DNA from 3 places in the Mesorhizobium sp. ArgA1 genome. Region 2 is predicted to be linked to each of the others. Evidence: predicted binding sites of a transcription regulator. Region 2 holds the regulator's gene; each other region holds the start of a gene.
What was found. Region 2 encodes PhoB, which activates phosphate uptake and scavenging genes when phosphate is short. Its sites were predicted from a motif close to TGTCATNNANCTGTCAT; they were not measured.
Positions count from the first base shown of each region.

Region 1: the regulator PhoB is predicted to act here: its motif matches at 3,951-3,967, upstream of ACWGTI_RS02360 (acid phosphatase).
Region 3: the regulator PhoB is predicted to act here: its motif matches at 3,763-3,779, upstream of phnF (phosphonate metabolism transcriptional regulator PhnF).

Region 1 covers NZ_JBSKBQ010000001.1:499,946-509,888, forward strand. Annotated here, with positions in the region: gene corA (magnesium/cobalt transporter CorA) at 1-157, shown strand, start outside; gene ACWGTI_RS02340 (MaoC family dehydratase) at 252-713, shown strand; gene ACWGTI_RS02345 (MaoC family dehydratase) at 710-1,168, shown strand; gene ACWGTI_RS02350 (adenine phosphoribosyltransferase) at 1,337-1,882, opposite strand; gene ACWGTI_RS02355 (alpha-hydroxy acid oxidase) at 1,892-3,037, opposite strand; gene ACWGTI_RS02360 (acid phosphatase) at 3,211-3,906, opposite strand; gene ACWGTI_RS02365 (cytochrome c1) at 4,037-4,909, opposite strand; gene ACWGTI_RS02370 (cytochrome b) at 4,933-6,276, opposite strand; gene petA (ubiquinol-cytochrome c reductase iron-sulfur subunit) at 6,293-6,853, opposite strand; gene ACWGTI_RS02380 (cupin domain-containing protein) at 7,168-7,512, shown strand; gene ACWGTI_RS02385 (DUF6665 family protein) at 7,534-7,845, opposite strand; gene ACWGTI_RS02390 (ABC transporter ATP-binding protein) at 7,855-9,738, opposite strand; partial or broken gene ACWGTI_RS02395 (ABC transporter ATP-binding protein) at 9,749-9,943, opposite strand, start outside.
Region 2 covers NZ_JBSKBQ010000001.1:1,311,414-1,321,356, forward strand. Annotated here, with positions in the region: gene ACWGTI_RS06420 (CHASE domain-containing protein) at 1-1,378, opposite strand, end outside; gene ACWGTI_RS06425 (ATP-binding cassette domain-containing protein) at 1,535-2,338, opposite strand; gene ACWGTI_RS06430 (sugar ABC transporter permease) at 2,352-3,668, opposite strand; gene xylF (D-xylose ABC transporter substrate-binding protein) at 3,811-4,851, opposite strand; gene ACWGTI_RS06440 (ROK family protein) at 5,122-6,363, shown strand; gene phoB (phosphate regulon transcriptional regulator PhoB) at 6,364-7,053, opposite strand; gene phoU (phosphate signaling complex protein PhoU) at 7,070-7,774, opposite strand; gene pstB (phosphate ABC transporter ATP-binding protein PstB) at 7,816-8,640, opposite strand; gene pstA (phosphate ABC transporter permease PstA) at 8,658-9,943, opposite strand, start outside.
Region 3 covers NZ_JBSKBQ010000001.1:1,019,926-1,029,868, reverse strand. Annotated here, with positions in the region: gene phnK (phosphonate C-P lyase system protein PhnK) at 1-326, opposite strand, end outside; gene ACWGTI_RS04990 (alpha-D-ribose 1-methylphosphonate 5-phosphate C-P-lyase PhnJ) at 323-1,231, opposite strand; gene ACWGTI_RS04985 (hypothetical protein) at 1,291-1,488, shown strand; gene ACWGTI_RS04980 (carbon-phosphorus lyase complex subunit PhnI) at 1,491-2,606, opposite strand; gene phnH (phosphonate C-P lyase system protein PhnH) at 2,609-3,220, opposite strand; gene phnG (phosphonate C-P lyase system protein PhnG) at 3,220-3,681, opposite strand; gene phnF (phosphonate metabolism transcriptional regulator PhnF) at 3,800-4,549, shown strand; gene ACWGTI_RS04960 (zinc-binding alcohol dehydrogenase family protein) at 4,571-5,587, opposite strand; gene ACWGTI_RS04955 (ABC transporter permease) at 5,651-6,616, opposite strand; gene ACWGTI_RS04950 (sugar ABC transporter ATP-binding protein) at 6,613-8,166, opposite strand; gene ACWGTI_RS04945 (substrate-binding domain-containing protein) at 8,306-9,301, opposite strand; gene ACWGTI_RS04940 (aldo/keto reductase) at 9,609-9,943, opposite strand, start outside.

The DNA.
Region 1 (9,943 bases), 810 kb from region 2:
CTTCCTGCCGCCGACGCTGGTGGCCTCGATCTACGGCATGAATTTCGATGTCATCCCGGAGCTGAAATGGGAGTTCGGCTATCCCTTCGCCATCGGCATGATGATCCTGTCGGCGATCCTGCCCTTCTGGTATTTCCGTCGCCGCGGCTGGCTCTGACGAGATCTGGCTCAGCAAAAATCGCTTGACCGAATGCCGCCCGGACGGCATCCGGATGCCCGGTGATCGTACAACCTTGAACCGGATTAGGATCATGACCGGAAAGACCTGGGCCTATGAGGATTTCACCGAAGGCGCATCGATCGACCTCGGCGCCAAGCAGGTGAGCGCGGCCGAGATCGTCGAATTCGCCACCGAGTTCGACCCTCAGCCGATGCATCTCGACGAGGCGGCTGGCAAAGCCAGCATCCTTGGCGGGCTCGCAGCCTCCGGTTGGCACACCTGCGCGATCTTCATGCGCATGCTGTGCGATGCCTTCCTGCTGGACTCGACCTCGCAAGGCGCGCCCGGCGTCGACTATGTCAAATGGAAAAAGCCGGTGCTGGCCGGCGACATTTTGAGCGGCAGCACCACCGTCCTTGCCAAGCGGGTGTCCAAATCGCGGCCGCAGATCGGCCTCATCACCATGCGCAGCGAGCTTTTCAACCAGCGCGGCGAAAGCGTCTTCGAATTCGAGAACACCTGTATGTTCCAGACCCGTGAGGCCATGGCGTGACCCTCGACGAGTTCTTCGGCATCGGCGTCACCGTCGCTCTCGGCTCCTATACATTCGAGCCGGAGGCGATCAAGGCCTTCGCCCGGAAATACGATCCGCAGCCCTTTCATGTCGACGAGGAAGCAGCCAGGAGCAGCGTGCTCGGCGGCCTCTGCGCGTCGGGCTGGCACACCGCCGCTACCTGGATGAAGCTGAACCTCCAAACCCGCATGGACACCGAAGGCTGGACCGGCCCCGGCCCGGTGCCGGAATTCGGCCCCTCGCCCGGCTTCAAGAACCTGAAATGGCTGAAACCGGTCTATGCCGGGGAAACCGTCAGCTTCACGCGCACGGCATTGTCGCATCGCCCGATCTCGTCGCGTCCGGGATGGCGGGTGCTGGCACTGCGCGCGGATGCTTTCGATTCGACGGACAAGGTGCTCGAGTTCGACAGTGCGGTGCTGGTGAAAGCTTAGTAGCGCCTCTTCCTCCTCCCCCTGCGGGAGAAGGTGGATTGCCGCGCAGCGGCAAGACGAATGAGGGGTGCGTGACCGAGTGAGACGTTGGCGTTCCCTGGAACACCCCTCATCCGACCGAGCTTCGCTCGGCCACCTTCTCCCACAGGGGGAGAAGGGAAGACCTGCTCAATGTCCCTCAAATCCGATCAGCGTCCGCACCGAAACCCCCAGCGCTTCCAGCTTGGCGCGCCCGCCGAGATCCGGCAGGTCGATGACGAAGCAGGCCGCAAGGATGTCGGCGCCGATCTGCCTGAGCAGCTTGACCGCCGCCTCCGCCGTGCCGCCGGTAGCGATCAGGTCGTCGACCAGGATCACCTTCTCGCCCGGTGCAACACCGTCCTTGTGCATCTCCATCTCGTCCAGCCCGTATTCCAGGCTGTAAGCGACGCGCACCGTCTCGTAAGGCAATTTGCCCTTCTTGCGGATCGGCACGAAGCCGGCTGAAAGCTGGTGCGCCACGGCGCCGCCAAGGATGAAACCGCGCGCCTCGATGCCGGCGATCTTGTCGATCTTCTGGCCGGCATAGGGATGCACCAGTTCGTCGATGGCGCGGCGGAAGGCACGCGCATTGCCGAGCAAAGTGGTGATGTCGCGAAACAGGATGCCGGGCTTCGGATAGTCCGGAATGGTGCGGATCGCGGCGACCAGCGTGTCTTCGAGTGAGGATTTCATGAGCCGAGATTACCTGAAACGGAGGTTGTTGCGCGACAATTGTTCGATCGAACTGCAGCCCATCAGCTTCATGCCGCGCTCGATCTCGACCCGCATCTGCTCGAGCGCCCGTTCAACGCCGGGCTGGCCGGCCGCCGCCAGCGGAAACAGATAGTAGCGCCCGACGCCGACAGCTTTGGCCCCGAGCGACAGAGCCTTCAGCACATGCGTGCCGCGCTGCACGCCGCCATCCATGATGACGTCTATTTGGTCGCCGACGGCATCGACGATCTCGGCCAGCTGGTCGAACGCCGCCCTTGAGCCGTCCAGCTGCCTGCCGCCATGGTTCGACAGCACGATGCCGCTGCAGCCGATCTCGACGGCGCGTTTGGCGTCCTCCACCGACATGACGCCCTTGAGGCAGAACGGGCCTCCCCACAGTCTGACCATCTCGGCGACATCGTCCCACGTCATCGACGGATCAAGCATCTCGGTGAAGTAGCGGCTGATCGACATCGTGCCGCCGCCCATATCGACATGCTCGTCGAGCTGCGGCAGCTTGAACCCTTCATGGGTGAAATAGTTGATCGCCCAGCCCGGCTTGAGCGCGAACTGCAGCATGCCGGCAAGGTTGAGCTTGAAGGGAATGGCAAAGCCGGTGCGCTTGTCGCGCTCGCGATTGCCTCCGGTGATGCTGTCGACGGTCAGCATCATCACCTCGACACCCACCGCCTTGGCCCGCTGCATCATCGCCCGGTTGAGGCCGCGATCTCTGTGGAAATAGAACTGGTAGACCTGCGGACTGCTGCTGATCTTGCGCGCTTCCTCAAGGCTGACGGTGCCGAGCGAGGAAACGCCGAACATGGTGCCGAACTTGGCCGAAGCCTTGGCCACCGCGCGCTCGCCCTGATGATGGAACAGCCGCTGCAAGGCGGTCGGCGAGCAATAGACGGGCATTGCCAGTTTCTGGCCCATCACCGTTACCGACATGTCGATCTCGCTCACCCCGCGCAACACGTTGGGAACGAGGTCGCAGCGCTCGAAACTCTCGGTGTTGCGGCGATAGGTGACCTCGTCGTCGGCCGCGCCGTCGATGTAGTTGAAGATCGGCCCCGGCAGCCGCTGCTGCGCCATGCGCCGGAAGTCGGAAAAGTTGTGACAGTCCTTGAGCCGCATCATCGATCCATTCTCATGGCGGCACAGGCGTCCGCCTTTCGCTGCGTCGAATATCAACCGGACGCCGCCATGCCAACGCACCATTTGTCGAACGACCCCACAAACCCGGCCATGAACAGGAAAGGGGCGCCGAAGGCGCCCCTTTGTGTCGAAATCGGCTGCTAAGAAGCGGTCTACATGCCTAAGTCGGAACGCAGCTCCGCTTTGGCCACATCGTATTCGGCCTTGAAGTCATCGCGGTTGAGCACGACCGCGGCAATCACGCTGCCGGAAATCCTGCCCATCTCGACGTCGGACGGGTAGTGGATGCCGCCGACCACACGGTTGTGGGCATACTGCGCCGCACGCGCCATGATCTCTGGGCGTTTCTCCGGCACCATGTCGGCCAGGATGATGCCCATCATGGTGCCGACCGTGGCGTGGCCGGAAGGCCAGGACCCGGAGCTCGAAAGCTTGACCACGGGCTTGACGAGGTCGCTGAGTTGATGCGGACGCGGACGCTTCCAGACATCCTTGGCCGGGTCGACAACGGCGCCCTCGGTGGCCACCACGCGATCAAAGAAGGCGCCGAATTTCGGCAGCTTGTCCTTGTTGAAGTTCGGGCCCATGACATCGGCGAAGCGCCAGACATTCTCCTCCGCGTCAGCGACGGCGCTGGCCACCATCTCTGGTGTGCGCGTCACCTGCAGCGTCAGCACCGCGCCGAGCTCGGCCTTGGTCTCGGCCGAATCGTTGGCCGGCGGCGGCGGCAGGATCATCGTCAGGTCGATGTCCTTGTTGGTGACGAAAGGCTGGGCGTCATCGGCAAGGGCGACGGAACCAGTAACGAGCAGCAGGAAGCCCGCCGCGAGCGATGCATATCTTTTCATGGGTGCGATCCTTTGATGAGGGCAAGGCAGGATCGTCCCAGGGGGTGACGGCCATGTGACACATCCACCTGCCGAAATACAAAAAGGACGCCTTTCGGCGCCCTTTTTTGATTTCGCATGCTGCGCAGCCTTAGTGCGCCACGCCTTCCCAAACCTTGCGCTTGGTCAGATAGACCAGGGCGCCGAACAGAAGCAGGAACACCAGCACGCGAAAGCCGGTCTTCTTGCGGTCTTCCATATGCGGCTCGGCGGCCCACATCAGGAAGGCCGAGACGTCGCGCGAATACTGGTCGATCGTCTGCGGCGAGCCGTCATCATAGGTGACCTGGCCGTCGGAGAGCGGCTTCGGCATCTTCAGCGACACGCCGGACATGAAGTACGGGTTGTAGTGGGTGCCTTCCGGGATCACCATGCCGGCCGGCGGCGTCTGGTCGTAACCGGTCAGCAGCGAATGGATGTAGTCCGGGCCGCCCTGCGCATATTGGGTGAAGATGTCGAAGACGAAGCGCGGGAAGCCGCGCTCGACGCCGCGCGCCTTGGCCAGCAGCGACATATCGGGCGGAGCAGCGCCACCGTTGGAGGCGGCAGCCGCCTCTTCATTGGCGAACGGCGCCGGGAAATGGTCGGACGGCTTGCCCGGACGGTCGAACATGTCGCCGGCATCGTTGGGACCGTCATGGATGGTGTATTCGGCGGAAAAGGATTTTACCTGCGCCTCCGAATAACCGAGGCCTTCGAGCGTGCGGAACGCGACCAGGTTCATCGAGTGGCAGGCCGAGCAGACTTCCTTGTAGACCTTCAGGCCGCGCTGCAGCTGCGCCTTGTCGTAGGTGCCGAACGGGCCGGCAAAGCTCCAGTCCATTTCCTTCGGCTCGTCGATCGGGAAATGCGTCGGCGCGGCCGCGTTATGCGCCTCTTCAGCGGCCATCGCCACGCTGCCGACGGCACCAATGCCGCCAGCAAACAGGCCAAGCAAGGCGAGCGAGGTGAGAATCTTTTTCATGCCAAATCCCCTTAGATTCTCGCTCAGCCCTTGGTTTCCGGCGCGGCATTCGCACCTGCCGGATGTCCGCCACCGGCACCTTTGTTCTTCTCCAGCACCGCTTCGGTGATCGAATTCGGCAGCCTGCGCGGCGTCTCGATCAGGCCGAGCACCGGCAGGATGACGAGGAAAAAGGCGAAGTAGAACAGCGTCGCCGCTTGAGCGTAGCCGACGTAGTTGCCCGAGACCTCACCTATCATGAGGGTCAACAGACCGCCGCCTTCCGCCGGCTGCGAGCCCAGCCATCCCAGAAGGACCGCGTCGGCCACGAAGAGCCAGAAGAACAGCTTGTACCAGGGCCGGTAGACCGCCGAGCGAACCTTCGAGGTATCGAGCCACGGTACCAGGAACAGCATGACGATGGCGCCGAACATGCACAGCACGCCGCCGAGCTTGGAATTGATAGGCCCGATGTTGAAGGTGATGGCGCGCAGGATCGCGTAGAACGGCAGGAAGTACCATTCCGGCACGATGTGGGCCGGCGTCTTCAGCGGGTTGGCGACCGTGTAATTGTCCGGATGGCCGAGGAAGTTCGGCAGGTAGAAGACGAAATAGGCGAAGACGAACAGGAACACGATCATGCCGAACGCGTCCTTGATGGTCGCATAGGGCGTGAAGGCGACGGTATCGGTCTGCGACTTGACCTCGATGCCGGTCGGGTTCGACTGGCCGACGACATGCAGCGCCCAGACGTGCAGCACGACGACGCCGGCAATCATGAACGGCAAGAGGTAGTGCAGCGCAAAGAAGCGGTTGAGCGTCGGATTGTCGACAGCGAAGCCGCCAAGCAGCAGCTGCTGGATCCAGTCGCCGACCAGCGGAATGGCGCTGAAGAAGCCGGTGATGACGGTGGCGCCCCAGAAGCTCATCTGCCCCCAGGGCAGCACATAGCCCATGAAGCCGGTTGCCATCATCAGCAGGTAGATGATGCAGCCGAGGATCCACAGCAGCTCGCGCGGCGCCTTGTAGGAGCCGTAGTATAGCCCGCGGAAGATGTGGATGTAGACGGCGACGAAGAAGAACGAGGCGCCGTTGGAATGGAGATAACGCAACAGCCAGCCCGAATTCACGTCGCGCATGATCTTCTCGACCGAGCCGAAGGCGAGATTGGTGTCGGCCGTATAGTGCATGGCCAGCACGATGCCGGTCAGGATCTGCGCCACCAGCATGATCGCCAGGATGCCGCCGAAGGTCCAGGCATAGTTGAGGTTGCGCGGCACCGGATAGGCGATGAAACTGTCATAGACCATGCGCGGCAGCGGCATGCGGGCGTCGAACCAGCGTTCGATACCGGTCTTGGGCGTATAGGTCGAGTGTCCCTCGCTCATCGAAATATCCCCTGCCTCAACCGATAAGGATTTTGGTATCGGAAATGAACTTGAATACCGGCACGGCCATGTTTTCCGGCGCCGGGCCTTTGCGGATGCGGCCGGCAGTGTCGTACTGCGAACCGTGGCACGGGCAGAACCAGCCGCCGAAATCGCCTTCCTGGCCGAGCGGAATGCAGCCCAGATGCGTGCAGACCTGCACCATCACCATCCAGGCTTCCTTGCCGGGCGTGGTACGGTTGGCGTCGGTCGCCGGCGCATCGGCCGGCAGATTGGCGTTACGGGCGATCGGATCCTTGAGGTCGGCCAGGTTGACGGCCTCGCCGTCCTTCATTTCCTGCTCGGTGCGGTTGCGCACCACGACCGGCTTGCCGCGCCATTTGACAATCAGCGACATGCCTGGCGTCAGCGAGGAAACATCGACCTCAACCGAAGCCAGCGCCAGCGTCGAGGCATCGGGGCGCATCTGGTCGATGAACGGCCAGGCGACGGCCCCAGCGCCGACCACGGCGGCCATGCCAGTGGCGACGTAAAGAAAATCACGACGGTTGGGATCCTGGGTGTCGGTTGCGCTCACGGGTGCCTGATCCTTTCGCCTCTTCCGAGCCGGTGGCCGAGCTTTGTTCCCGCTCCATCGCGCCGGCCCGACAGCGCATGGCGAACAAGCTAGCGAATTCCTCCGGCATTTGGAGTTCGGTTTATGCGTGAAGCCCGTTTTTGTCCAGCGGGGTCAGGCCACAAGGGCAGATTGTCGCGGGGACAGAACAGCGCGTCAGTCGGCCAGTTGCCCAAAGACCTGAAAAGGCGGCTAAACGACAGGAAAATACCAGCAAATCCGAGGGTCCCCGCCGGTCTCGACAGGCCATGTTGCCGTGATCTAGTCTCGCTGACATGGCACACATCATCGACCTCGAGACCTGGACCAGGACGCCCGGCCTTTGGCAAGGCGAACTGCAATTGGGCGCCTACGGCTCCAGCTCCTGCCTGATCTTCAACTACCAGGCAGAGATCGGCGGCGGCCCGCGGCTGCACACCCACCCCTATTGCGAGATCTTCATCATCCGCAAGGGCACCGGCCTGTTCACCATCGGCGACCAGCAGATCGAGGCCACTGCCGGCCAGATCCTGATCGTGCCGCCGAACACACCGCACAAATTCACCAATCTCGGCCCAGGCCCGCTCGAATCGACCGACATCCACGAAAGCGGCAGTTTCATCACCGAATGGCTGGAATGATTGTTTGCCGGCCGATGATCTCTAGCTCGCGCCGAGCCTGACCAGCACTGCCCTCGGGATGTCGTACTCGCGGATCACCGCATCATGCCGGCGCAAGCCGCAGAGTTCGCGCTGGATGAAATAGGCGTGCACCGCCGCGGCGGCTTCCTTCAGCAGCCGGGGGCGCTGTTCGCTGTCGCTGTTCTCGCGCAGCCTCTTCAGTGTCTCGTCGACACGCTGACCAGTACGGCCAAGTGCGGCCGCCTTTTCGGCCAGAATCTCGTGGCCGAGCAGGTCGAGCGCGCTCTCCTGCGCGCTGCTGCGTCCAAAGTTCGAGGGCATCCTGACCGACATCTCAGCGTTCTACTCTGCCGGCCGCGTCTCTTCCAGCACGCTTTCCTCGTTATAGAGGAAGCCGCCGGACTGCCGTTTCCACAGCCGCGCATAGAGCCCGTCGAACGCCACCAGCTCATCATGCGTGCCCTGTTCGACGATGCGGCCGCCGTCCAGCACCACCAGCCGGTCGAGTGCCGCAATGGTCGACAGCCGATGCGCGATGGCAATGACCGTCTTGTTCTCCATCAGCCGCGTCAGGTTCTCCTGGATCGCCGCCTCGATGTCGGAATCGAGCGCCGAGGTCGCCTCGTCGAGGATCAGGATCGGCGCGTCCTTGAGGAAGACGCGAGCGATCGCCACGCGCTGGCGCTGGCCGCCCGACAGTTTCACGCCGCGCTCACCGACAAAGGCCTCGTAACCGGCACGGTCCCGGTTGTCGCGCAGGCCCAATATGAACTCGTGCGCCTCGGCCTTCTTCGCTGCAGCGACCACCTCGGCATCGGTTGCATCGGGCATGCCGAGCTTGATGTTGTCGCGCAGCGAACGGTGGAACAGGGCCGTGTCCTGGCTGACCACGCCGATATTGGCGCGCAGCGAATTCTGCGTCACGTCAGCGACATCCTGGCCGTCGATGGTGATCGACCCGCCTTCCAGATCGTAGAGGCGCAAGATGAGGTTGGCGAGCGTCGTCTTGCCGGCACCCGACGGCCCGACCAGCCCGACCTTCTCGCCCGGCTTGACGACAAGGTCGATGCCATTGAGCACGCCGAACCCCTTGCCATAGTGGAACTCGACATTCTTCACCTCGATGCGGCCGCCGGCGACGACAAGCTCCTTCGCATCGGGTGCATCGATCAGTCCGAGCGGCTGCGTGATCAGCGCCTTGGAGTTCTCCAGCACGCCGAGATTTCGCAAAATGCCGTTGAGCTGCATCATCAGCCTTCCAAACAGCATGTTAAGCCGCAACACGAGGGAAAGCGTGAAGGCGACGGCGCCGACGGTGATCGACCCTTCGACCCAGAGATAGACCGCAAAGCAGCCAATCGCCGTGATCATGATGCCAGCCAGCGTCGTCAGCGCCATGCGCACGCCGGTCAGCCTTCGGGTGAAAGGGCGTAGCGCGTCGAGATAGATGTCGAACCCGTTCTTGATGTAGCGATCATCGCCATCGGCCGAGAACAGTTTCAGCGTCTGCACATTGGAATAGGAATCGACGAAGCGGCCGGTAATCATAGAGCCGGCCTCGGCGGTCGCCTCGGCATTCCTGCGGATCGAGGGCAGATAGAGCTTGGCCAGAAAGCCGAAAGCGACGATCCAGATTAACACCAGCGCCGCCAACCTGAGATCGAGCCCGGCGACCAGCGCCAGTGTCGTCACCGTATAGACGAGCATGAACCAGACGACCTCGATGAAGCTCTCCATCAGATCGCCGGTCGCTTGCCCCGCCTGCCAGACCTTTGTCGCGATACGGCCGGCGAAATCGTTCTGGAAGAAGGTGTAGGACTGCCGCGAGACGTGCCGGTGCGCCTGCCAGCGCACCAGATTGTAGAAGCCCGGCGTGATCGTCTGTTCGTTGACCAGCGCCGACAGACCTACCACGACGGTGCGGATGACCAGCACCACTGCGATCATGAACACCAGTTCAGGACCGGCGGCGGTCCAGAGCGCGTGCCAGCTGCGCTCGCCGGGCAGCTGGTCGAGGATATCGACCAGCCGGCCGACGAAGTAGAACAGCCCGGCCTCGACCAGCGGCGCGATGCCGCCGATGACCAGCATGGCGAAGAAGGCGAACTTCGCCTGGCCGACATAGTGCCAGAGAAAGCCGCCGACGCTTGATGGTGGCCGAAGGCTCGCAGGCTCCCTGAACGGATAGACCCAGTTCTCGAACCAGCGATAGACGGCTGTCATCATGCTGATGTCATCATTCCGCGGCTTCGCCCTTAACGCCGATGTCGTTGGCAACGGCGTCACTGGCGGCATCGACCGGGCCGTCGTCGAGCAGGAACCCGCCCGACTGGCGCTGCCAGAGCTGCGCGTAGAGCCCGCCGCTGGCGACGAGTTCCTCATGCGACCCTTCCTCGATGACACGGCCCTTGTCGAGGACGACGAGCCTGTC
Region 2 (9,943 bases):
CATATTTCAGCGCATTCGTCGCCAGTTCATGGAAGGTAAGGCCAAGCGCCTGCGTCGTCGTCTCGTCGAGCAGCACCTGAGGCCCTGACAATATTCCGTCGGGAAGCTCCTTGCCGAACACCTGGCCAAGCTCGATGCGCAAGAGGTCGCCAAGGTCGGCTTTCTGCCAGCGCGAGCGCGTCAGCATGTCCTGGGAAGCCGCCATTGCCTGCAGGCGGGCCGAGAACGAGGACGAGAACTCCTTTACGTCGGTGGCATGCGCTGCCGTCTGGCGCGCGATCGCCAGCACCCGCGTGATAGAATTCTTGATCCGATGCTTCATCTCCTGCAGCATCAGATCCTTTTCGAGCAGGCTCTTTTCCGTCGTCTCGTGCAACAGCGACTTGGCGTCATAGGCGCGCTCCTGGTAGCGGGCCACCAGTGCGATGGCGCCGGCCAGGAGCAGCCCGAACAGGCCGAGCATCACCGGAATGGCGCGCGAAGACGGCTGCGAGAAAGCGCTGGTCGGCCGAAACAGCACCGTCCACGGCCGGCCGGCGACGATGATCTTGCGCGTCACCAACAGCCTGTCGCCAAAGCTCGCAACCGGCGGCGTTTCCGACTGGAACAGAAGATTGCCGGCGTCGACCTTGCCGTCATAGACCTCGGTGTTGACCGGCAGCAGCGGTGTGCGGCTGAGCGCCGTCTGGAACAAGTCGCGAGCGCGGAAAGCGGCGTAGAGAAAGCCTGATGTCGACGACCTGGACGCGTTGATGCCATCCGGCGCGGTTTCGACATTGAGCCTGACGAAGACCAGGAAGCCGGTAAAGGTCTGCGCCGCGCCGGTGCCCTGGCCGAGTTGAACCAGACCGCTTGCATGCTGTGCGTCATCGGCCATCGCCTTTTCGATCGCTTCGCGCCGCACCGGTTCGGTGAACATGTCGTAGCCGATGGTCGACTCGTTGGCAGGATCGAGCGGCTCGAACAGCACGACGGGCGTGCGCCAGGACTGCGCCGTGTCTGGATAGACAGTGTGGGGCACGCCGCGGTCGCGCAACATGTCGCGCTCGACCGCCGCTTCATCGCCGGCTTTGGCCAGCCTGAGATAACCGATGCCGCGCATGCCGGCGAAATTGGTGTCGAGGTCGAGCGCGCCGAAGAAGGCCTTGAACTCACTTCGCGAAATCTCGCCATTGCGAGCGTCAAACAGGGCCTGGGTCGAGCGCAGCAGCGAAAGATGCAGGTCGATGCGGCTTTCGATACGGTTGAGCGCATCGTCGGCCGTCGCCTCGAATTTGATCCGCGCCGCCTCCTGGGTGGCGAAGTAGGCGAAGCCCGCCATCGTCAGGCTGATAAGCGCGACGGCAATGAAGGCGACGATCGGGAAAAACTTCTTCAAAGGATGCTGCGGCCCATGTATCTGGAACCTTTATGGCATGTCACCGCGCCAACACAATGGCGAGGCCAAACCATCGTGACAGCTGGCACATCATGGTCCAGATATTAGCCGGCTTATCGATCGCGCATCGCAGAACAGCCGAAGATGGCGCATGTCTCAGGCGGCGATCTTCAGCGCGCCCGGCCCGGGAATGGCGCCAGGCGGGCATTTGCCGAGGATGATCATGCCGAGCACCTCGTCCTGGGTGACATCGGTGGTGCGCGCGGTGCCTACGACCTGGCCGTTCTTCATCACGCAGACGCGGTCGGCAAGCTCGAACACGTCATGGATGTCGTGGCTGATCAGGAAGATGCCGATGCCGTCGGATTTGAGCTGCTTGACCAGCTCGCCGACCTGCGCCGTTTCCTGCGGCCCAAGTGCCGCCGTCGGTTCATCCATGATCAGGATGCGGGCGTTGAACAGGATGGCGCGCGCGATCGCCACCGACTGGCGCTGGCCGCCCGACAGCTTGACCACCGGCTCCTTGAAGCGCTGGAAACGCGGGTTGAGCCGGCCCATCACCTTGCGCGCCTCGGCTTCCATGGCGACATCGTCGAGCGTGCCCCAGCCGGTCATCAGCTCACGGCCGAGGAAGAGGTTGGCGGCGGCGTCGACATTGTCGGCCAGCGCCAGCGTCTGGTAGATGGTCTCGATACCGTATTTCTTGGCGTCGCGCGGGTTGGAGATCGAAGCCTCCTGGCCGTTGACGAAGATCTGCCCGGCATCGCGCTTGTAGGCGCCCGACAGGATCTTGATCAGCGTCGATTTGCCGGCGCCGTTGTGGCCGAGCAGCGCCACGACCTCGCCCGGGAAAAGATCGATGGATGCATCGTCGACGGCGCGGATGCCGCCGAAGGCGATCGAGATGTTGCGCATGTCGATCAGCGCTGTGCCGGTGTTTGCGGAGGCAGTCTTTTCCATGATCGTTCTCCTCCTAAACGCGCTTGCGGTAGACGGTGTCGAGAAACACCGCGACCACCAGCACTGCGCCGACGACGATACTCTGCAGCGGCGAGTCGACGCCGAGAAGCACCATGCCGGACTGCAGCGACTGCATCAAAAGCGCGCCCAGCATGGCGCCGATCACGGTTCCCGAACCGCCGGCCAGCGACGTGCCGCCGATGACGGCGGCGGCGATGACCAGCAACTCGTCCAGCGTGCCCAGTGCGTTGGTCGCGGAATTCAGCCTGGCCGACGAGATGGCAGCGGCGATCGTAGCCAGCACGCCCATGATCATGAACACCTTCATGGTGACCCAGCGTGTGTTGATGCCGGCGAGGTTGGCGGCTTCCGGGTTGCCGCCAATGGCAAAGACATAGCGGCCGAAACGCGTGCGTTTGGTGATGAAGGTCATGACGATGCCCACCATCACAGCCATCAGCACCGGAATGGCGATGCCATGGGCGATGAACAGCCCGCCTTCGGGAATGGCGATGTTGTTGGCCTCCGCATACCGCTTCACGATACCGACCGGCCATGGATAGGAATTGGCAACCCACACCGCGCCCAGGATGGCTGCGCAGGTCACAGTGCCTATCAGCGTCTCGGCCCAGATCGGTCGCAGCGGAAAGCGGAAACGCTTGCGCTGTCGGCGCCCGTTGAACAGCGCGAACACCACGGCAAGGCAGGCGACGATGCCGACGACCCAGCTCCAGGTCGCGCCGATCGATCCGGCGGGACCGCCACCCATCAGCTGGAAGGTGGCATCGAGCGGGGCCACGGTCTGGCCGCTGGTCACCCACCAGGCCGCACCGCGCCAGACCAGCAGGCCGCCGAGCGTGACGATGAAGGCCGGCACTTCGAGATAGGCGATGATAAAACCCTGGAAGGCGCCGATGAGAAGGCCGAGCGCCAGGCCGATCGCCAGCGCCAGCACCCAGATCCAGGGATTGCCAAGCTCAAGCCCGACAAAACGCACCAGGAAATGCACCTGCGCGAAGCCCATGACCATGCCGATCACCCCTTCGGCCGATCCAACCGACAGATCGATGTTGCGCATGACGATGACCAGCACCATGCCGGAGGCCATGATGGCGACCGCTGATGTCTGGACCGACAGGTTCCACAGATTTCGCGGTGTCAGAAAAAGACCGCCCGACAGGATGTGCAGGCCGACCCAGATGACCACCAGCGCGCCGACCATGCCGAGCATGCGGGTGTCGATCTCCGTCGCCTTCAGGAAGCGCGCGACCGCGCCGAGTTCCGACGCGCGCGCGGTGTCGGCCTGCGAAGTCGAGGTCGTGTCGGTCATGATGTCCTCCCAGCGGCTTGCCGTCTGACGCGGATGCCGGACCACAGCCTAGAAGTTAGCCGCCCGCGGCGGAAACACAAATTGCCTTGAAAAAACGCCGCGGCCTGTCAGCCGCGGCGTTACTCTACTTGAAGTCGGCAGATCAGTTGCAGGCAGCGACGCTGCCGGCGGCGACACCCGCGCAGACTTCGTCCTTCTTGATCCAGCCGGCGTCGATGACGACGTTGAGGTTGTCCTTGGTGATGGCAACCGGGGTCAGGAACAGCGACTTGACGGTGTTGCCGCCAGGCGTGGTGAAGTCCTTGGCTCCGGCAATGTCGCCGGTCTTCTTGCCGTCGGCGAGCTGCGAGGCGATCTCGGCGGCGTTCTTGCCGAGTTCGCGCGCATCCTTCCACACCGACACGGTCTGCGTGCCGAGCGCGATGCGGTTCAGCGCGGCATGGTCGCCGTCCTGGCCCGAGACCGGGACGGTTCCGGCCAGGCCCTGCGCCGTCAGCGCGGCGACGACGCCGCCGGCGGTACCGTCATTGGCCGCGACCACGGCATCGACCTTGTTGTCGTTGGCGGTCAGGAACTGTTCCATGTTCTTCTGGGCGTTGGCCGGCAGCCAGCCATCCGTGTAGGCCTCGCCGACATTCTTGACCTTGCCGGAATCGATGGCTTCCTTGAGCACTTCCATCGAGCCCGAGAACAGGAAATCGGCATTCGGGTCGGAACCCGACCCCTTGATGAAGACGTAGTTGCCTTCAGGCTTCGCCTTGAACACTTCGCGGGCCTGCATGCGGCCGACTTCCTTGTTGTCGAAGGTCAGGTAGAAGACGTCCTTGTTCTCGATCAGGCGATCATAGCCGACGACCGGGATGCCTTCATCCAGCGCCTTCTGCACCGCCGGGCCGATGGCCGAGGCGTCCTGCGCCAGGATGATCAGCGAGTTGGCGCCCTGCGAGATCAGGCTTTCGACGTCGGTCAACTGCTTGCCGGGATTGGACTGCGCGTCGGCGGAAATGTACTTGTCGCCGGCCGCCTCGATCGCCGCCTTCATCGCCGCTTCGTCGGTCTTCCAGCGCTCTTCCTGGAAGTTCGACCACGACACGCCGATGACCTTGTCCTTCGCCTGCGCGACCGACACCAGCGTCAGCGACATGGCGACACCCGCCAGCATGGCGGCTGCAAATCTGTTCATGATAATCCTCCCTGCGCCGCGCGCGGCGCGACAAAACTGGCCCGAAGGCCGGCACACAGAGGCTCTATTTTTTCGAGCCTCGAAAAAATACTGGTCCAACGGCGAGACCCTGTCAACATCGATTCTGATGGAATCTGATGGCCTCAGTGAATTTTTTCGGGACTCGCAATAAACAATGACAGCGCGGCCTGCTTCTGCCAATATTTGCTGGTGTCACCGACCGCCCTCACTATCATGAGGCGGGAGGAGGACCGGGAGGAAACAAAAAAGATGTCGGTTGGAATCCGCCACGACGATCTGCGCCGTCGCAACCGTGCGATGGTGATTTCGGCCGTGCGCCGGGCCGGCCAGCCGTCGCGCACCGAGATCGCGGCGACCACTGGCCTCAGCCATTCGACCATATCGGCAATCTCGTCCGACCTGATTGCGGAAGGCATCCTGGCCGAGAGCAAGCCAGGCGAGACCGGCGCGCTGAAACGCGGCCGGCCGCAAGTCGGCCTGGGCCTCAATCCGGAAGCGGCGGCGGTGATGACCGTGGTGCTGTCGCTTAATTTCCTTTCCGTCACTGTCATCGACTATGCCGGCCAGGTGGTCGCCGAGGAGCAGCGCCGGCTGGATACGTTGACCATGCCGCGCGACGAGCTGATCGGCGAATGCACGGCAATCGTGCGGCGGCGGCTCGAGGACCCCGACCTCGATGTCCAGAGCATCGCCCGCATCGCCATGGGCATCCAGGGCATCACCGATTCGCAGGCGCGCGCCATGCTGTGGTCGCCGATCACGCCGCTGACAGACATTGCATTCGCCGACATACTGGAAGCGGAATTCGGCATACAGGCCACCATGGAAAATGATTGCAACATGATGGCGGTGGCGCTGCAATGGCGCCAGCCTGAGCGCTATCGCGATGATTTCATCGCCATCCTGCTCTCGCACGGCATCGGCATGGGGCTGGTGCTGAAGGGCGAGCTGTTCACCGGCACCCATTCGTCGGGCGGCGAGTTCGGCCACATGATCCATCGGCCCGGCGGCGCGCTGTGCCGCTGCGGGCGGCGCGGCTGCGTCGAGGCTTATGCCGGCAACTACGCCATCTGGCGCAGCGCCAAAATGATGAGCGAGGATGCCGAACCGGTCGATGTCGGCGACGCCGACATGCGGGCGTTGGCTGCACGTGCCCGCGAGACCGATGGCCCCGAGCGCGAAGCCTACCGCAAGGCCGGCGAGGCGCTCGGCTTCGGCCTCGGCAGCCTGTTCGCGCTGATCGATCCGGCACCGGTCGCGATGGTCGGCGTCAGCGCCGCCGCCTTCGACCTGATCGAGCCGGCGCTGCGCGGGGCGATCGCCCAGACCGCCGGCGGCCAGCACTCGAAATCGATCTCTTTCGACACCGAGCCGAACGAATTGCCGCTGATCCGCGAAGGCTGCGCCATGCGCGCGCTGACCTTTGTCGACCAGGAGATTTTCGCGCCGGGCGTGCAGGCGCGAGCGGGCGCTGGAAAGAGCGTTGCCTGATCAGTCTTCCCTGATCGCATACCCCGCGCCACGGATGGTGCGGATCACATCCGGCATGCGGCCATTGTTGACAGCTTTGCGCAGGCGCCCGACATGCACGTCGACCGTGCGCTCGTCGATATAGATCGTCTCGCCCCAGACATTGTCGAGCAACTGGCTGCGCGAGAACACCCGGCCGGGGTGGCGCATCATGAATTCGAGCAGCCGGAACTCGGTCGGCCCCAGCCGTATCTCGCTCTTCTTGCGGTAGACGCGGTGCGACTCGCGGTCGAGCACGATGTCGCCGACCTTGAGCACGCTGGACAGAACTTCGGGCTTGGCGCGGCGCAGCAGCGCCTTCACCCGCGCCATGAACTCCGGCGTCGAGAACGGCTTGACCAGATAGTCGTCGGCGCCGGTGGACAGGCCGCGCACGCGGTCGCTCTCTTCGCCGCGCGCGGTCAGCATGATGATCGGCAGCCGCTCGGTCTCTGGCCGCATCCTGAGCCGGCGGCAGAGCTCGATGCCCGACACCGCCGGCACCATCCAGTCGAGCACCAAGAGATCCGGCACGTTTTCCTGCAGCCGGATTTCGGCCTCGTCGCCGCGTGTCACCACCTCGACCTGGTAGCCTTCGGATTCGAGGTTGTAGCGGAGCAGCACGCCCAGCGGCTCCTCATCCTCCACGACCATGATGCGTGGCGCAATCATCAGCAGTTCACCTTTATCAGGGCGATGTGGCCATCGCCGTTTCGTCCTGCTTCGGGCGATTGGCGGGCAATTGCTGGCCGGTCAGCACATAATACGCATTTTCGGCAATGTTGGTGACATGATCGCCGATGCGCTCCAGGTTCTTGGCGCAGAACAGGAGATGCGTGCAGGCCGTGATGTTGCGTGGGTCTTCCATCATGTAGGTCAAAAGCTCGCGGAACACCGAGGTGTATTTGACGTCGATGCGCTCGTCGTCATTCCTGAGCTTCGCCAGCGCTGCCGCGTCTGCCGCAGCATATTCCTCGACAACCCCCTGCACCTGGATCAGCACCAGCTGCGCCATCGCATCGATGGAATGCGACAGGTCGCGCGGCGTGACGCTCAAGCCGACGGTGCCGACACGCTTGGCGATGTTCTTGGCGAGATCGCCGATGCGTTCGAGGTCTCCGGCCATGCGGATCGAGCCGACCACGGCGCGCAGATCGTTGGCCATCGGCTGGCGTTTGGCGATCAGCGTGATGGCGCGGTCGTCGAGTTCGCGCTGGCGCGCGTCCATGATGGCGTCGTCGGAAACGACGCGCTGCGCCAGCGCATTGTCCGAAGTGAGCAGCGCCTTGGTCGAGCCGCTCACCATCGAGCCGGCCAGATCGCCCATGTCGCGGATCAGCTTGCTGATCTGCCCCAGTTCTTCATCGAAGGATGCGACGGTATGTTCACCCATGATCCTGGTCCTCGTGCCTGAAAATTCAACCGCTGGACGGCTCAGCCGAAGCGGCCGGTAATGTAGTCCTGGGTGCGCTTGTCGTCGGGGTTGGTGAACATCTTGTCGGTGGCGCCCTCCTCGACCAGGTAGCCGAGATGGAACATCGCCGTGCGCTGCGACACGCGCGCCGCCTGCTGCATCGAGTGCGTGACGATGACGATCGTGTAGTTCTGGCGCAGTTCGTCGATCAACTCCTCGACGCGGGCGGTGGCGATCGGGTCGAGCGCCGAGCAGGGCTCGTCCATCAGGATCACTTCCGGCGACACGGCGATGGCGCGCGCGATGCACAGACGCTGCTGCTGACCGCCGGACAGGCCGGTGCCGGGCTCCTGCAGGCGGTCCTTGACCTCGTTCCAGATCGCCGCCTTCTTCAGGCTGGATTCGACGATCTGGTCCATGTCGGACTTGCGCTTGGCCAGCCCATGGATGCGCGGACCGTAGGCGACGTTTTCGTAGATCGACTTCGGGAACGGATTGGGCTTCTGGAACACCATGCCGACACGGGCGCGCAGTTCGACGACGTCGATGCTCTTGTCGTAGATGTCGTCTTCGTCCAGCGTGATCTTGCCGGTCACCCGCGCCGAATCGATGGTGTCGTTCATGCGGTTGAGGCAGCGCAGGAAGGTCGACTTGCCGCAGCCGGACGGGCCGATCAGCGCCGTCACCTGGTTCTGTCGGACGTCGAGGTTGACGTCGAACAGCGCCTGCTTCTCGCCGTAGAACACGCCGACCTTGTCGCCGCGCATCTTGATGACTTCGTTCGACTTGGCGTTCATTTTGTCGCCCACTGCGTTTTCAAGGGACTGTTCGGTCATGATGTTCATACCAAATTGCCTTTTTTCTACCAGCGCCGCTCGAACCGGCGCCGAAGCACGATCGCGGTGATGTTCATGGCCATGAGGAAGACGAGCAGGATGATGATGGCGCCGGACATGCGCTCGACAAAGGCGCGTTCGGCCTCGTTTGCCCACATGTAGATCTGCACCGGCAGCGCGGTCGCCGGATCGAAAGGCGTCTTCGGATAGTCGGCGACGAAGGCGACCATGCCGATCAGAAGCAGCGGCGCTGTTTCGCCGAGCGCACGCGCCAGGCCGATGATGGTGCCGGTCAGGATGCCGGGGGCGGCAAGCGGCAGTATGTGCTGGAACACCATCTGCATCTTCGAGGCGCCAAGGCCAAGCGCTGCCGAGCGGATCGACGGCGGCACCGCTGCAAGGGCGGCGCGCGTCGCGATGATGATGGTCGGCAGCGTCATCAGGGTGAGCACCAGGCCGCCGACGAAGGCGGCCGAGCGCGGCATGCCGAGGAAGTTGATGAACACCGCGAGGCCAAGCAGGCCGAAGACGATCGATGGCACCGCCGCCAGATTGTTGATGTTGACTTCGATCAGGTCGGTAAAGCGGTTCTTCTTGGCAAATTCCTCGAGATAGATCGATGCGGCGACGCCGATCGGCAGCGCCAGGAGAAGCACGATCACCATCATGTAGAACGAGCCGATGATGGCCACGCCCATGCCCGACGTCTCAGGCCGGCTGGAGGCGCCATAGGTGAAAAGGCCGGTGTTGAAATGTTCGGCCATCGCGCCGTCGGTCTTGAGCTTGTTCATCCACTCGATCTGCTGGTCGGAGACCTTGCGGCGCGCCTCCTCGACGCCGAGATCGATCTGGCCCTTGAAGGCCGAGTCGAGATTGGCCGCCGCCAGTATATTGACGTCGCGCGTCGTGCCGATCACTGACGGATCGGCCATGACGATGTCGCGCAGCTGGACGCGGGCGCCTTCCGACAGGAAGCCCTTGAGCTTCAGCATCATCGGCTTGTTGGCCGGATCGATGCCGAGCTTGGCGACCAGCGCGCTGTCGGCAAGCTTGGGATAGTTCGCCTTGATCAGCACGCTCGGATCGGTGGCGCGCTTGTTCGACGGGTCAATGACCTTCTCGTCAAAAGTGATCGGCAGCGTCACCGTCGTCTGCCAGAAGGCCGTGTAGCCTTTCGAGACGATGGTGATCAGCATGATGGCCAGGAAGGCCAGGCCGACCGAGATCGCAATCATACCGTAGATGCGGAACCGGCGTTCGGCGGCATAGCGCGCCTTCAGCCCGATGTCGCGGCGCGGACGCGCAACCGCAC
Region 3 (9,943 bases), 290 kb from region 2:
CCGGCCGATACCGTCATGCGCAGGCCGTCGGCCGGGTTCTGGTGGACGAACCCCCAGTCGGTGCGCATCAGGAAGCGGCGCTCGGCCTCGCTCATGCGGTAGAGCTCGCGGAACTGGCCGTCGCGCATGCGGTAGCTGGCGGTGCCGGAGGAAGGCAACATCCGTGTCGACAGGCAGTTGAGCAGCGTCGTCTTGCCCGAGCCGGACTCGCCGACGACAGCCAGGACTTCGCCTGGCCAAAGATCGAAGGTAACGTTCTCGCAGCCGACGCGCGAGCCGTAGAATTTGGACAGCGCCGAGACGCGCAGCAGCGGTTCGTCGGTCATTGCGCCGGCTCCAATTTTTCCGGGGTAGAATGGGTTTCCGAGATTTCCGGGGCAAGATGGCCGCGATGGCCGTCAGCGCGCCGCTTCTCGCAATGATCGGTGTCGGAGCAGACGAACATGTGGCCGCCATGGTCGTCGAGGATGACCTCGTCGAGATAGACATTCTCGGCCGCGCACAGCGCGCAGGGCTGGTCGAAGGTCTGGACCTCGAACGGATGATCCTCGAAGTCGAGGCTGACGACATCGGTGAAGGGCGGCACGGCATAGATGCGCTTTTCGCGACCGGCGCCGAACAATTGCAAGGCCGGCGAGCGGTGCATCTTGGGATTGTCGAACTTCGGCGTCGGCGACGGGTCCATGACATAGCGGCCCTCGACCTTGACCGGATAGGCATAGGTGGTGGCGATGCGGCCGTGTTTGGCGATATCCTCGTAGAGCTTCACATGCATGAGGCCATATTCCTCCAGCGCATGCATCTTGCGCGTCTCGGTCTCGCGCGGTTCGAGGAAGCGCAGCGGCTCGGGGATCGGCACCTGATAGACCAGCACCTGGCCGGCGCTGAGCGGATGCTCGGGGATGCGGTGGCGGGTCTGGATGATCGTGGCGGTCGCCGTGTCGGTGGTGACGGCGACATTGGCGACCTTTTTGAAGAAGGCGCGGATCGAGACCGCATTGGTGGTGTCGTCGGCGCCCTGGTCGATGACCTTCAGCACATCGTCAGGGCCGATGATCGAGGCGGTGACCTGCACGCCGCCGGTGCCCCAGCCATAGGGCATCGGCATTTCGCGCGACGCGAACGGCACCTGATAGCCGGGGATGGCGATGCCCTTCAGGATCGCCCGGCGGATCATCCTTTTGGTCTGCTCGTCGAGATAGGCGAAGTTGTAGGTGGCGATGTCGGTCATGGCGATCACGTCCGCTCTGTGGTATGGATTTGGCATCCAGGACGCGGGAGAAGACCCTGATGGACTCGACCGGTTGGATGCATGTTGGCGTGCTGTTGCTGGTGTTCGCCGCAGTTGCGGCCTTCGCGCTGCGGAAGATGTTTCTCCCCGCGCCAAAGGAAAGCGCGAGTGGTGAGGCTATCACTGGCAGCAAAGAGTGGAACGAGGCGCTGAATGGCCACCACAGCGCTGGTCATGGTGGCAGCGGAGACGGCTGAAATCATTCCGCCGCCTCCCGCTTGTCCTCGGCCGCCCTATCCGCATTTTCCCGCGCCTCGTATTCGGCGCGCATGCGGCGCACCAAATCGAGCTCGGCCTGGAAGTCGACATAGTGCGGCAGTTTCAAATGTTCGACGAAGCCGGTCGCCTGGACATTGTCGGAGTGTGAGATGACAAATTCCTCGTCCTGCGCGGCGGCCACGACATCCTCGCCGAGTTCGGTTGCCCGCAACGCGCGGTCGCAGAGCGCCATGGCCATCGCCTTGCGCTCGCTCTGGCCGAAGACCAGGCCATAGCCGCGGGTGAATTGCGGCGGCGCCTTGGCCGAACCCTTGAACTGGTTGACCATCTGGCATTCGGTGACGCGAACGCTGCCGAGCGGCACGGCGAAAGGCAGCTCCGGCACGTCGAGCTCCAACTCGACCTCGCCGATACGGACCTCGCCGACAAAGGGGTGGTTGCGGGCATAGCCGCGCTGGGTGGAATAGCCGAGCGCCAGCAGGAACCCTTCGTCGCCACGTGACAGCGCCTGCAGCCGGATGTCGCGCGCCATCGGAAATTCCAGTGGCTCGCGGGTGATGTCGCCGGGGACATGATCCCCAGGCATCTCTCCATCCGGCTCGATCAAGCCTTCGCGGGCGAGGATCGCCGAGACACGCGGCATCGCCTCCGCCTCGCCGGCGCGTTGCAAAGGTTCGGCGACTTCGGCGCCGGCGGCAAGCTCGGGGTCGAGCAGCCGGTGCGTGTAGTCGAAGGTGGGCCCAAGCAACTGGCCACCGGGCAGGTCCTTGTAGGTTGCCGACACGCGCCGCTCGACCAGCATGGCGCCGGTGTCGATGGGATTGCCGTAGCCGAAGCGCGGCAACGTGGTGCGGTAGGCACGCACCAGAAAGATCGCCTCGATCATGTCGCCGCGCGCCTGGACGATGGCGAGTGCGGCCAACTCGCGATCATAGAGCGAGCCTTCGCTCATCACCCGGTCGACGCCGAGCGCCAACTGCTCGACGATCTGGTCGAGGCGCAGTGCCGGGACCGAACGGTCGCCGCGCCGGCGGTCAGCGAGCAGGCTGTGGGCATTGGCGATAGCGGCCTCACCGCCTTTTACCGCGACATACATTTTTACGCCTCCATCGTCTTGATGCGCGTCGTTCGCGGCAGGCAGGCGACGCCGTCGGGCGCTGCCAGAATGATGTCGACGCCGCGCGGAAAGCGCCCGATGTTCTGCTTCCACTGTTCGACGAAATGCCGCGGCATCTGCGCCGGCGCGATGGTCGCGCTGGTTTCGATGCCGGGACCTTCGAGCAGCAGCGGGGCGCCGGAGGTGAGGTCGCTGACCCGCAGGATCAATGTCGTCGAGCGATCGGGATAGTCCTGCGTGCCCTGCGAGAAACCGTCGAGGGCTGCCATCTCCGCAGGGTTGGCGATCACAGCGAAATGCGCATCGGCTGGCGTGTTGGCGAGCGGCGCGCCGGTGTGGAAGCCAAGCCAGGATTTCACCGCCGCGGACCCCTGCAGAGCAGGGTCGAGCCAGAGTGGGGTATCGTTGTCGCACAGCGCCAGCGCGATGGCGCCGGCGGTCGCCGACAGCGGCGCCGGCGGCAGGGTGAAGGCCGGCAAAGGCTGCACGCTGCCCGGTCGCGCCATGGCGTCCATGACCGCGCGGAAGACGGTCTGGGCGTTGAACACAGGATCGGCGAAACCGCCGTCGATCGATTGGGCTGCGATATCCATCAGTCTTCTCCGCGCACCATGGTGAAGAAATCCACTTTCGTAGCCGCCGTCTCGGCGCGGCGTTTTTCGCGCGCCTCGGTCTGGGCCGCCCGCAGCGGCGCGACCAGGGCGGTCTCGACCGTCTGGCGCTGCGCAGGGTCCTGCCAGAGCGCGTCGACGATCGCCGCCAGCTTCGCCTTCTTCCGGTCGCGGCCGAGCATGTAGCTGTGGCCGACCTGCCCGCTCGGCAGCCGCACGGTGGCGCGGGTGACCGTCGCCTCGCCGACATTGAAGGGCGCGCCGCCACCGCCGATGCGGCCGCGCACGGTGACCAGGCCGGTTTCCGGTCCGCGCAGAAGCTCGGCTTCCGAGGTCAGGCCGGCCTCGTTCCAGAGCCGGGCGATATCGCCGCCGCTGGCCTGCGCCAGCGTCGCCATGACGGCTTTGCGCTCGGCCCGGTCGCGCGCTTCCTGTCCTCGCATGCAGCAACTCCCTGACTATGCAAAATTTGTCTAGTGATATAGACAACTATACAAATTATACCTATTATCTAACCCGTGTCCATGACGGGTGAATGACAGGGCGTGATCGGGGGCAAGAATGGCCGGGCATAAGATGGTGAGCAGTATTGAACGGCGCAGCGGGGTCTCGCTGTGGCGGCAGATCGCCGACCAGATCCTGCATTCGATTGCCGCTGGCGACTTTGCCGAGAATGCCGTGCTGCCGCCGGAGGTGGCGTTGGCCGAACGCTACGGCGTCAATCGTCACACGGTGCGCAGCGCCATATCAGCCTTGGTGCAGGACGGCGTGCTTCGAGCCGAACAGGGACGCGGCACATTTGTGCTGTCGCGCAAACGGCTGTCCTATCCGATCGGCGCGCGGACGCGGTTTTCGACGGGCCTGCAAGGACAGACGTCGGAACGGCATATCGTGCTGCTTACATCAGTGGTCGAGCCGGCCAGCCAGCGCGTCGCCGAGGGGCTTGGCCTTGCCAGGGGCATCGAGGTGATCCGGCTGGAGACGCGCGGCGAAGCCGATGGACGGCCGGTGTCGCGCGCTGCCAGCTGGTACGAAGCAAAGCGTTTCGCCGGCATCGAGAAGGCGATGGCCGAGACAGGATCCATCACCGCTTCGCTCAAGCGCTTCGGCATCGACGATTATCTCCGGCAGTCGACTGTTCTGTCCGCGCGCCACGCCGATGCCGCCGACCTCGCCGATCTCGATCTGCAGCCGGGCGCCATCGTGCTGGTCGCCACCGCTGTCAATGTCACGCCGGACGGTCAGCCGATCCAGTTTGCCGAAACGCGGTTTCCGGCCGAGCGGGTGGAGTTGAAGCTGTCGGCACTGTGACCAAGGGCTCGAGACGGTAAGCTATCCCACCTCGATCACCGCCTTGATCAGGCCGGATTTCTCATGCGCCCAGCGAGCCAGATCGCGCGGCGTGCCGGCGAGCGTGGTGCGATGGGTGACGAGTTTGGCCAGAGGCACGGCACCGTTGCGGATCGAGGCGGCGACATGGTCGAAGTCGGCGCTCAGCGCGTTGCGGCTGCCGACCAGCGTCATCTCGCGCTTGTGGAATTCCGGATCGGAAAAGACGATGTCGTCCTTGACGACGCTGACCAACACCAGCGTGCCGCCATGCGCGACGTGGGCAAAGGCGGACTGCACCGAGGCGGTGTTTCCGGTGGCGTCGAAGACGACGTCGAAACCCTCGCCGCCGGTTGCCTCGCGAACCAACTCAGCGGCGTTTTTTTTCGAAACATCGAGGATGGCGAATCCGAGTTCGGCTTGAGCAAAACTCAGCCGCTCGCTGCTCATGTCGAGCAGGCTGACGTCGAGCCCGGCGATACCGGCGAAGATGGCCGTGCCGAGCCCGATCGGGCCGGCGCCGATCACCAGCGTGCGGGCGTCCGGTTCGGCGCGGGCGCGGCGAACGGCATGCGCGCCGATGGCGAGGAATTCGACAGCGGCGGCGTCCGCCAACGACAGGCCGTTGGTCGGATAGAGATTTTGTGCCGGGACAAGAATTTGCTCGGCCATGGCGCCGTCACGATGGACGCCGAGCACCTCGATCTTGACGCAGCAATTGGGCTTGCCGTGCCGGCAGGCGATGCATTTGCCGCACGCGAGATAGGGGTTGATGACGACCGGTTCACCGATGGCCAGATCAACGCCTTCGCCGGCCTCGACGACGGTGCCCGACACCTCGTGGCCCATGATGCGGGGGTAGGCGAGGAACGGGTGCTTGCCCTCGAAGATGTGGTAGTCCGTGCCGCATATGCCGACATGGCTGACCGCGACCAGCGCCCAACCCGCAGGCGGCGCGCCGGGTGCGGCGCGATCTTCCAGGACAAGATCGCCGGGCGAGCGGCAGATAACGGCTTTCATTCAGCAATTCCAGTGTTCAAAAGGGCGCCGGTCCGTCGAGCGGACCGGCGCAGTCAGGGAGGATTATTTGCCGCGACGGCGCAGGCCGTCGAAGTAGACGATGACGATGATCAGCACGCCGGTGATGATGCGCTGCCAGAAGGCGTTGACGTTGAGCAGGTTGGCGCCGTTGTTGATGGTGGCGAGGATGAAGGCGCCGAGCAGCGGTCCGTGCACCGAGCCGACGGCGCCGAACAGCGAGGTGCCGCCGATCACTGACGAAGCGATCGCCTGCAGCTCCCAGCCCTCGGCCTGGGTCGGGTTGCCGATGCCGATGCGCGAGGCGAGCAGCACGCCGACGAATGCCGCGCACAGGCCCGACAGGGTGTAGGCCATGAAGATCGTGCGCTGGACGTTGACGCCGGACAGGCGCGAGGCCTCGGCATTGGAGCCGACCGAAAAGAGATAGCGGCCCCAGCGGCTGTGATGCAGGAAGATGTAGGCCGGGATGCCGACCAGGATCACCATCCAGAACAGGTTGGGGACGCCGAGGAAGGAGTTGCGCGAGAACTCCTGGAATGGGTCGTTGTTGATCGAGATCGAGTTGCCGTTGGTCATCAACAGGCCAATACCGCGCAGCGAGGTCAGCGTCGCCAGCGTGATGATGAAGGGCGGCAGGCCCATCTTGACGATGCCGAAGCCGTGGAACAGGCCGATGGCGACGCCGACCAGCAGGGTGAGCAGAACGGCGAGGAAGACCGGGACGCCGGCATTGATCAACATCGCGGCGATGACGGTGGCGAAGCCGACCACCGCGCCGACAGACAGATCGATGCCGCCGGTGATGATGACGAAGGTCTGGCCGACAGCCAAAATGGCGATCATCGAACCCTGACGCAAAAGGTTTGAGATGTTGTTGGCTGAGGCGAAGCTTGACGTCGCCAGCGACAGGACAACCCATAGCAGAACCAGCAGCGCCAGCAGCGTCAGTCCGAACAAGGCGTTGTAATTGCGTTTCGGTCTTTCGACAGCGGCTGCTTCGGTGCTCATGTCTGTCCTCCCAGCTTTTCTTGTTTCTCGGCGAGCGCCTGTGTGAGAATTTCCTCGTGGTCGGCGGTGCGGAAGCCGTGCGTGGCGACAAGCTTGCCGCGCCGGAACACGTGCAGCGTGTCGGCCAGTTCATAGACTTCCGGCAGATAGGACGAGATCAGGATGATGCCGGCGCCCTTCGACAGCAGCGCGCCGAACAGACGGTAGATCTCGGCCTTGGTGCCGACATCGACGCCGACCGTCGGCTCGTCGAAGATGAACAGCTTGGCGCCGTGCGCCAGCCATTTGCCGATGACGATCTTCTGCTGGTTGCCGCCCGACAGGCTGGACGCCAGCGCATGACGCGTCGGCGTCTTGATCCTGAGGTCGGCGATCTGGCGGTCAGCCTCGGCCTTCTCCTTCGCGCCGGAGATCAACAGGTTGCTGGAGATGCGTTTGTAGATCGGCAGATTGAGGTTCATCCCGACCGGCAGGTTCAGGCACAAGCCCTGGTCGCGGCGGCTTTCCGGCGCCAGCGCCATGCCGAGTTTTATCGCGTCATGCTCGGAATTGATGTGGACCGGCTTGCCTTGCCACAGGACCTCGCCGGCCGACTTCTTGTGGCGGCCATAGAGCGTGGTGACGAACTCGCTGCGGCCGGCACCGATCAGGCCGTAGAGCCCGACGATCTCGCCCGCGCGCACAGTCATGGAGACATTCTCGAAGCCTTTGCCCGACAGGTTCCTCGTCTCGACGATCGCAGCGCCCGGGGAAAAATGCTCCTTGTGGTAGACCTGCTCGATCGAGCGGTTGATCATCAGCTTGACCAGCTCGGCGTCGTTGGTCTCGGCAATGTTGCGGGTGCCTACCAGCGTGCCGTCGCGCAGCACGGAGACGCGGTCGGCGAGCTCGAAGACCTCTTCCATGCGATGGCTGATATAGATGATGGTGACGCCTTCTCCCTTAAGCCGGCGGATCAGCGTGAACAGCTGGTCGGCCTCCTTGCGGGTGAGGTAGGCGGTCGGCTCGTCGAAGATCAGGAATTTTGTGCCGCGAACGGTGGCGCGGGCGGCGGCGATCAGCTGCTGCTGACCGATGGTGAGGTCACCCAGCATGACATGCGCCGGCAGATCGAAGCCGAGGCCGTCGATGATCTCCTGCGCTTCCCTGACCATGGCGCGCTGCTGCAGGATGCCGAAGCGCGAATTCTCCTCGCCGAGGAACATGTTGGCGGCGACGGTGAGGTGGCGGCAGAGCACCACTTCCTGGTGCACGGCATTGATACCGAGCGCCATCGCCTCATGTGGCGTAGCGAGCGCTGCCGGCTTGCCCTCCCAGATGACATCGCCGGAGGTGCGCGGCATGACGCCGGTCAGAAGCTTGATGAGGGTCGATTTTCCGGCGCCGTTCTCGCCGACGATAGCGTGGATCTCACCGGCCTTGAAAGCAAGGTGCACCGGCTTCAGCGCATGCGTGCCGGGATAGCGCTTTTCCAGCCCATGCAGTTCGAGGATCGTCCTGCCGGGTTCCAGCGTTGGGGCCGGGTGCAGTTCCTGCGCCGTCGACGTCATGACAATCCTCCCAGATTGGTCTTGCGGTTGGGCACGCAGCGATGCGGGGCATCGTCAAGGCATTCGGCCGGCCTCTATGGGGCCGGTGAGGGATGTTTCCGGGGCCGCGAAGCCCCGGAAACGATACTTGTCGAGCTGCTTAGTTGAGCTTCGGGTTGAGCAGCGCGTCGATCTTCGGATCCTTCATATTGTCCTTGGTAACCAGATTGGCGCCGGTGTCGACATTGGCCTCGACGTTCTCACCCTTGGACGCCGCGAGCGCGGTCTTGATGCCGTCATAGCCCATCCGGTAGGGATCCTGGACGACGAGGCCGGAGATGACGCCGTCATTGAGGAACTTGATCAGCTTCTCGTCGCTGTCGAAACCGATCAGCGCGACCTTGCCGGCAAGGTTGTTCTCGGCGATCGCCTGGCCAACGCCCTGCGCCATGATCAGGTTTGACGCGAAGATGCCCTTCAGGTCAGGATTGGCAGTGATCAGGTCGGTCGCGATGTTGAGGCCGGTGGTAGCCTGGCCGTCGGCGTATTTGTCGGCGATCAGTTCGAGGCCGGGATATTTGGCCTTGAGCTGTTCCTTGAAGCCCTGCGCGCGCTGTTCGAGCGAGCCGGCGCCGGGAAGCGCGGTGATCAGCGCAACCTTGCCCTCGACCTTGCCGCCGTTGGCGGCGCCGATCGCGGCGGCGAGACCGTCAGCTGCGACGCGGCCGCCCTGCACGTTGTCGGTGGTCAGGAACGAGGTGAAGGCTTTGGAGTCGGCGCCGGAGTCGATGCCGATGACCTTGACCTTGGCCGCGGCCTCGTCGATCGGCTTGCCGAGCGCCTTGGCTTCGGTCGGCGCAATGACGACGGCGGCCGGGTTGCCGGCGACGGCGTTCTCGAGGATCGAGATCTGGCCGTTGACGTCGGTTTCAGCCTGGGCGCCGAGCTCCGGCACATTGACGCCGAGATCCTTGCCGGCCTTGCGGGCGCCGGCCAGGACGATCTGCCAATAGAAGGACGTGGTGTCCTTGACGATGATCGGAATGGTCACATCCGCCGCCGAAGCCGGCGCCGTGTGCAGCGCGCCGGCAAGCATCGAGGCGGCTGCAAGCGCGACAAGTGAGCGGCGGTTGAGAATGCTGGTCACGAATTTCATTAGGAATCCTCCCTAGATCGCCCGGTGAAGGTTACGGAAGCTCCATTCGGATAGGCGTGGCCCAAACGGAACTTTATCAATAAAAAACAGTTGCCGCTTTTTGATAGTGCATCGACCCAGCCGACGCAAGCGGTGTTTCACATCGGCCTGCACATGGCTCAGCGGCGAAGAAAGTCTCCTTACCGATCCTCTGTGGCACGTTCCGGCGCTCCCGATCCTCCATCACCGTCATGGAATATTAATTCCACAACTCAGTCAATATGGAATGTTCATTCTTTCTTGAGAATCGCGTGATCGTGGCTTTTCGTCAGCCGAGCTCCTGCACGATGGTGTAGGGAGCGTAGCGGGCGAATTCCGTTTGCGGCACCTTGATGTCGAACAGGTCGAGATTGCGTGTCAGATTGGCGGCTTTGGCCGTTCCGGTCAGCACGCTGGCCACGACAGGTTCGTGCAGTGGAAACTGCAACGCCGCCGCCGCCAGCGGATAGCCGCCCTCATCAGCGATTTTCTCCATCGCGCCGACACGCTCGAGTATGTCCTGCGTCGCCGGCGCATAGTCGAAATGGGCGCCATGCACCGGCCCGGTCGCCAGGATGCCGGAGTTGAAGACGCCGCCGATGATCAGCGAGGTCTGGCGCTCAC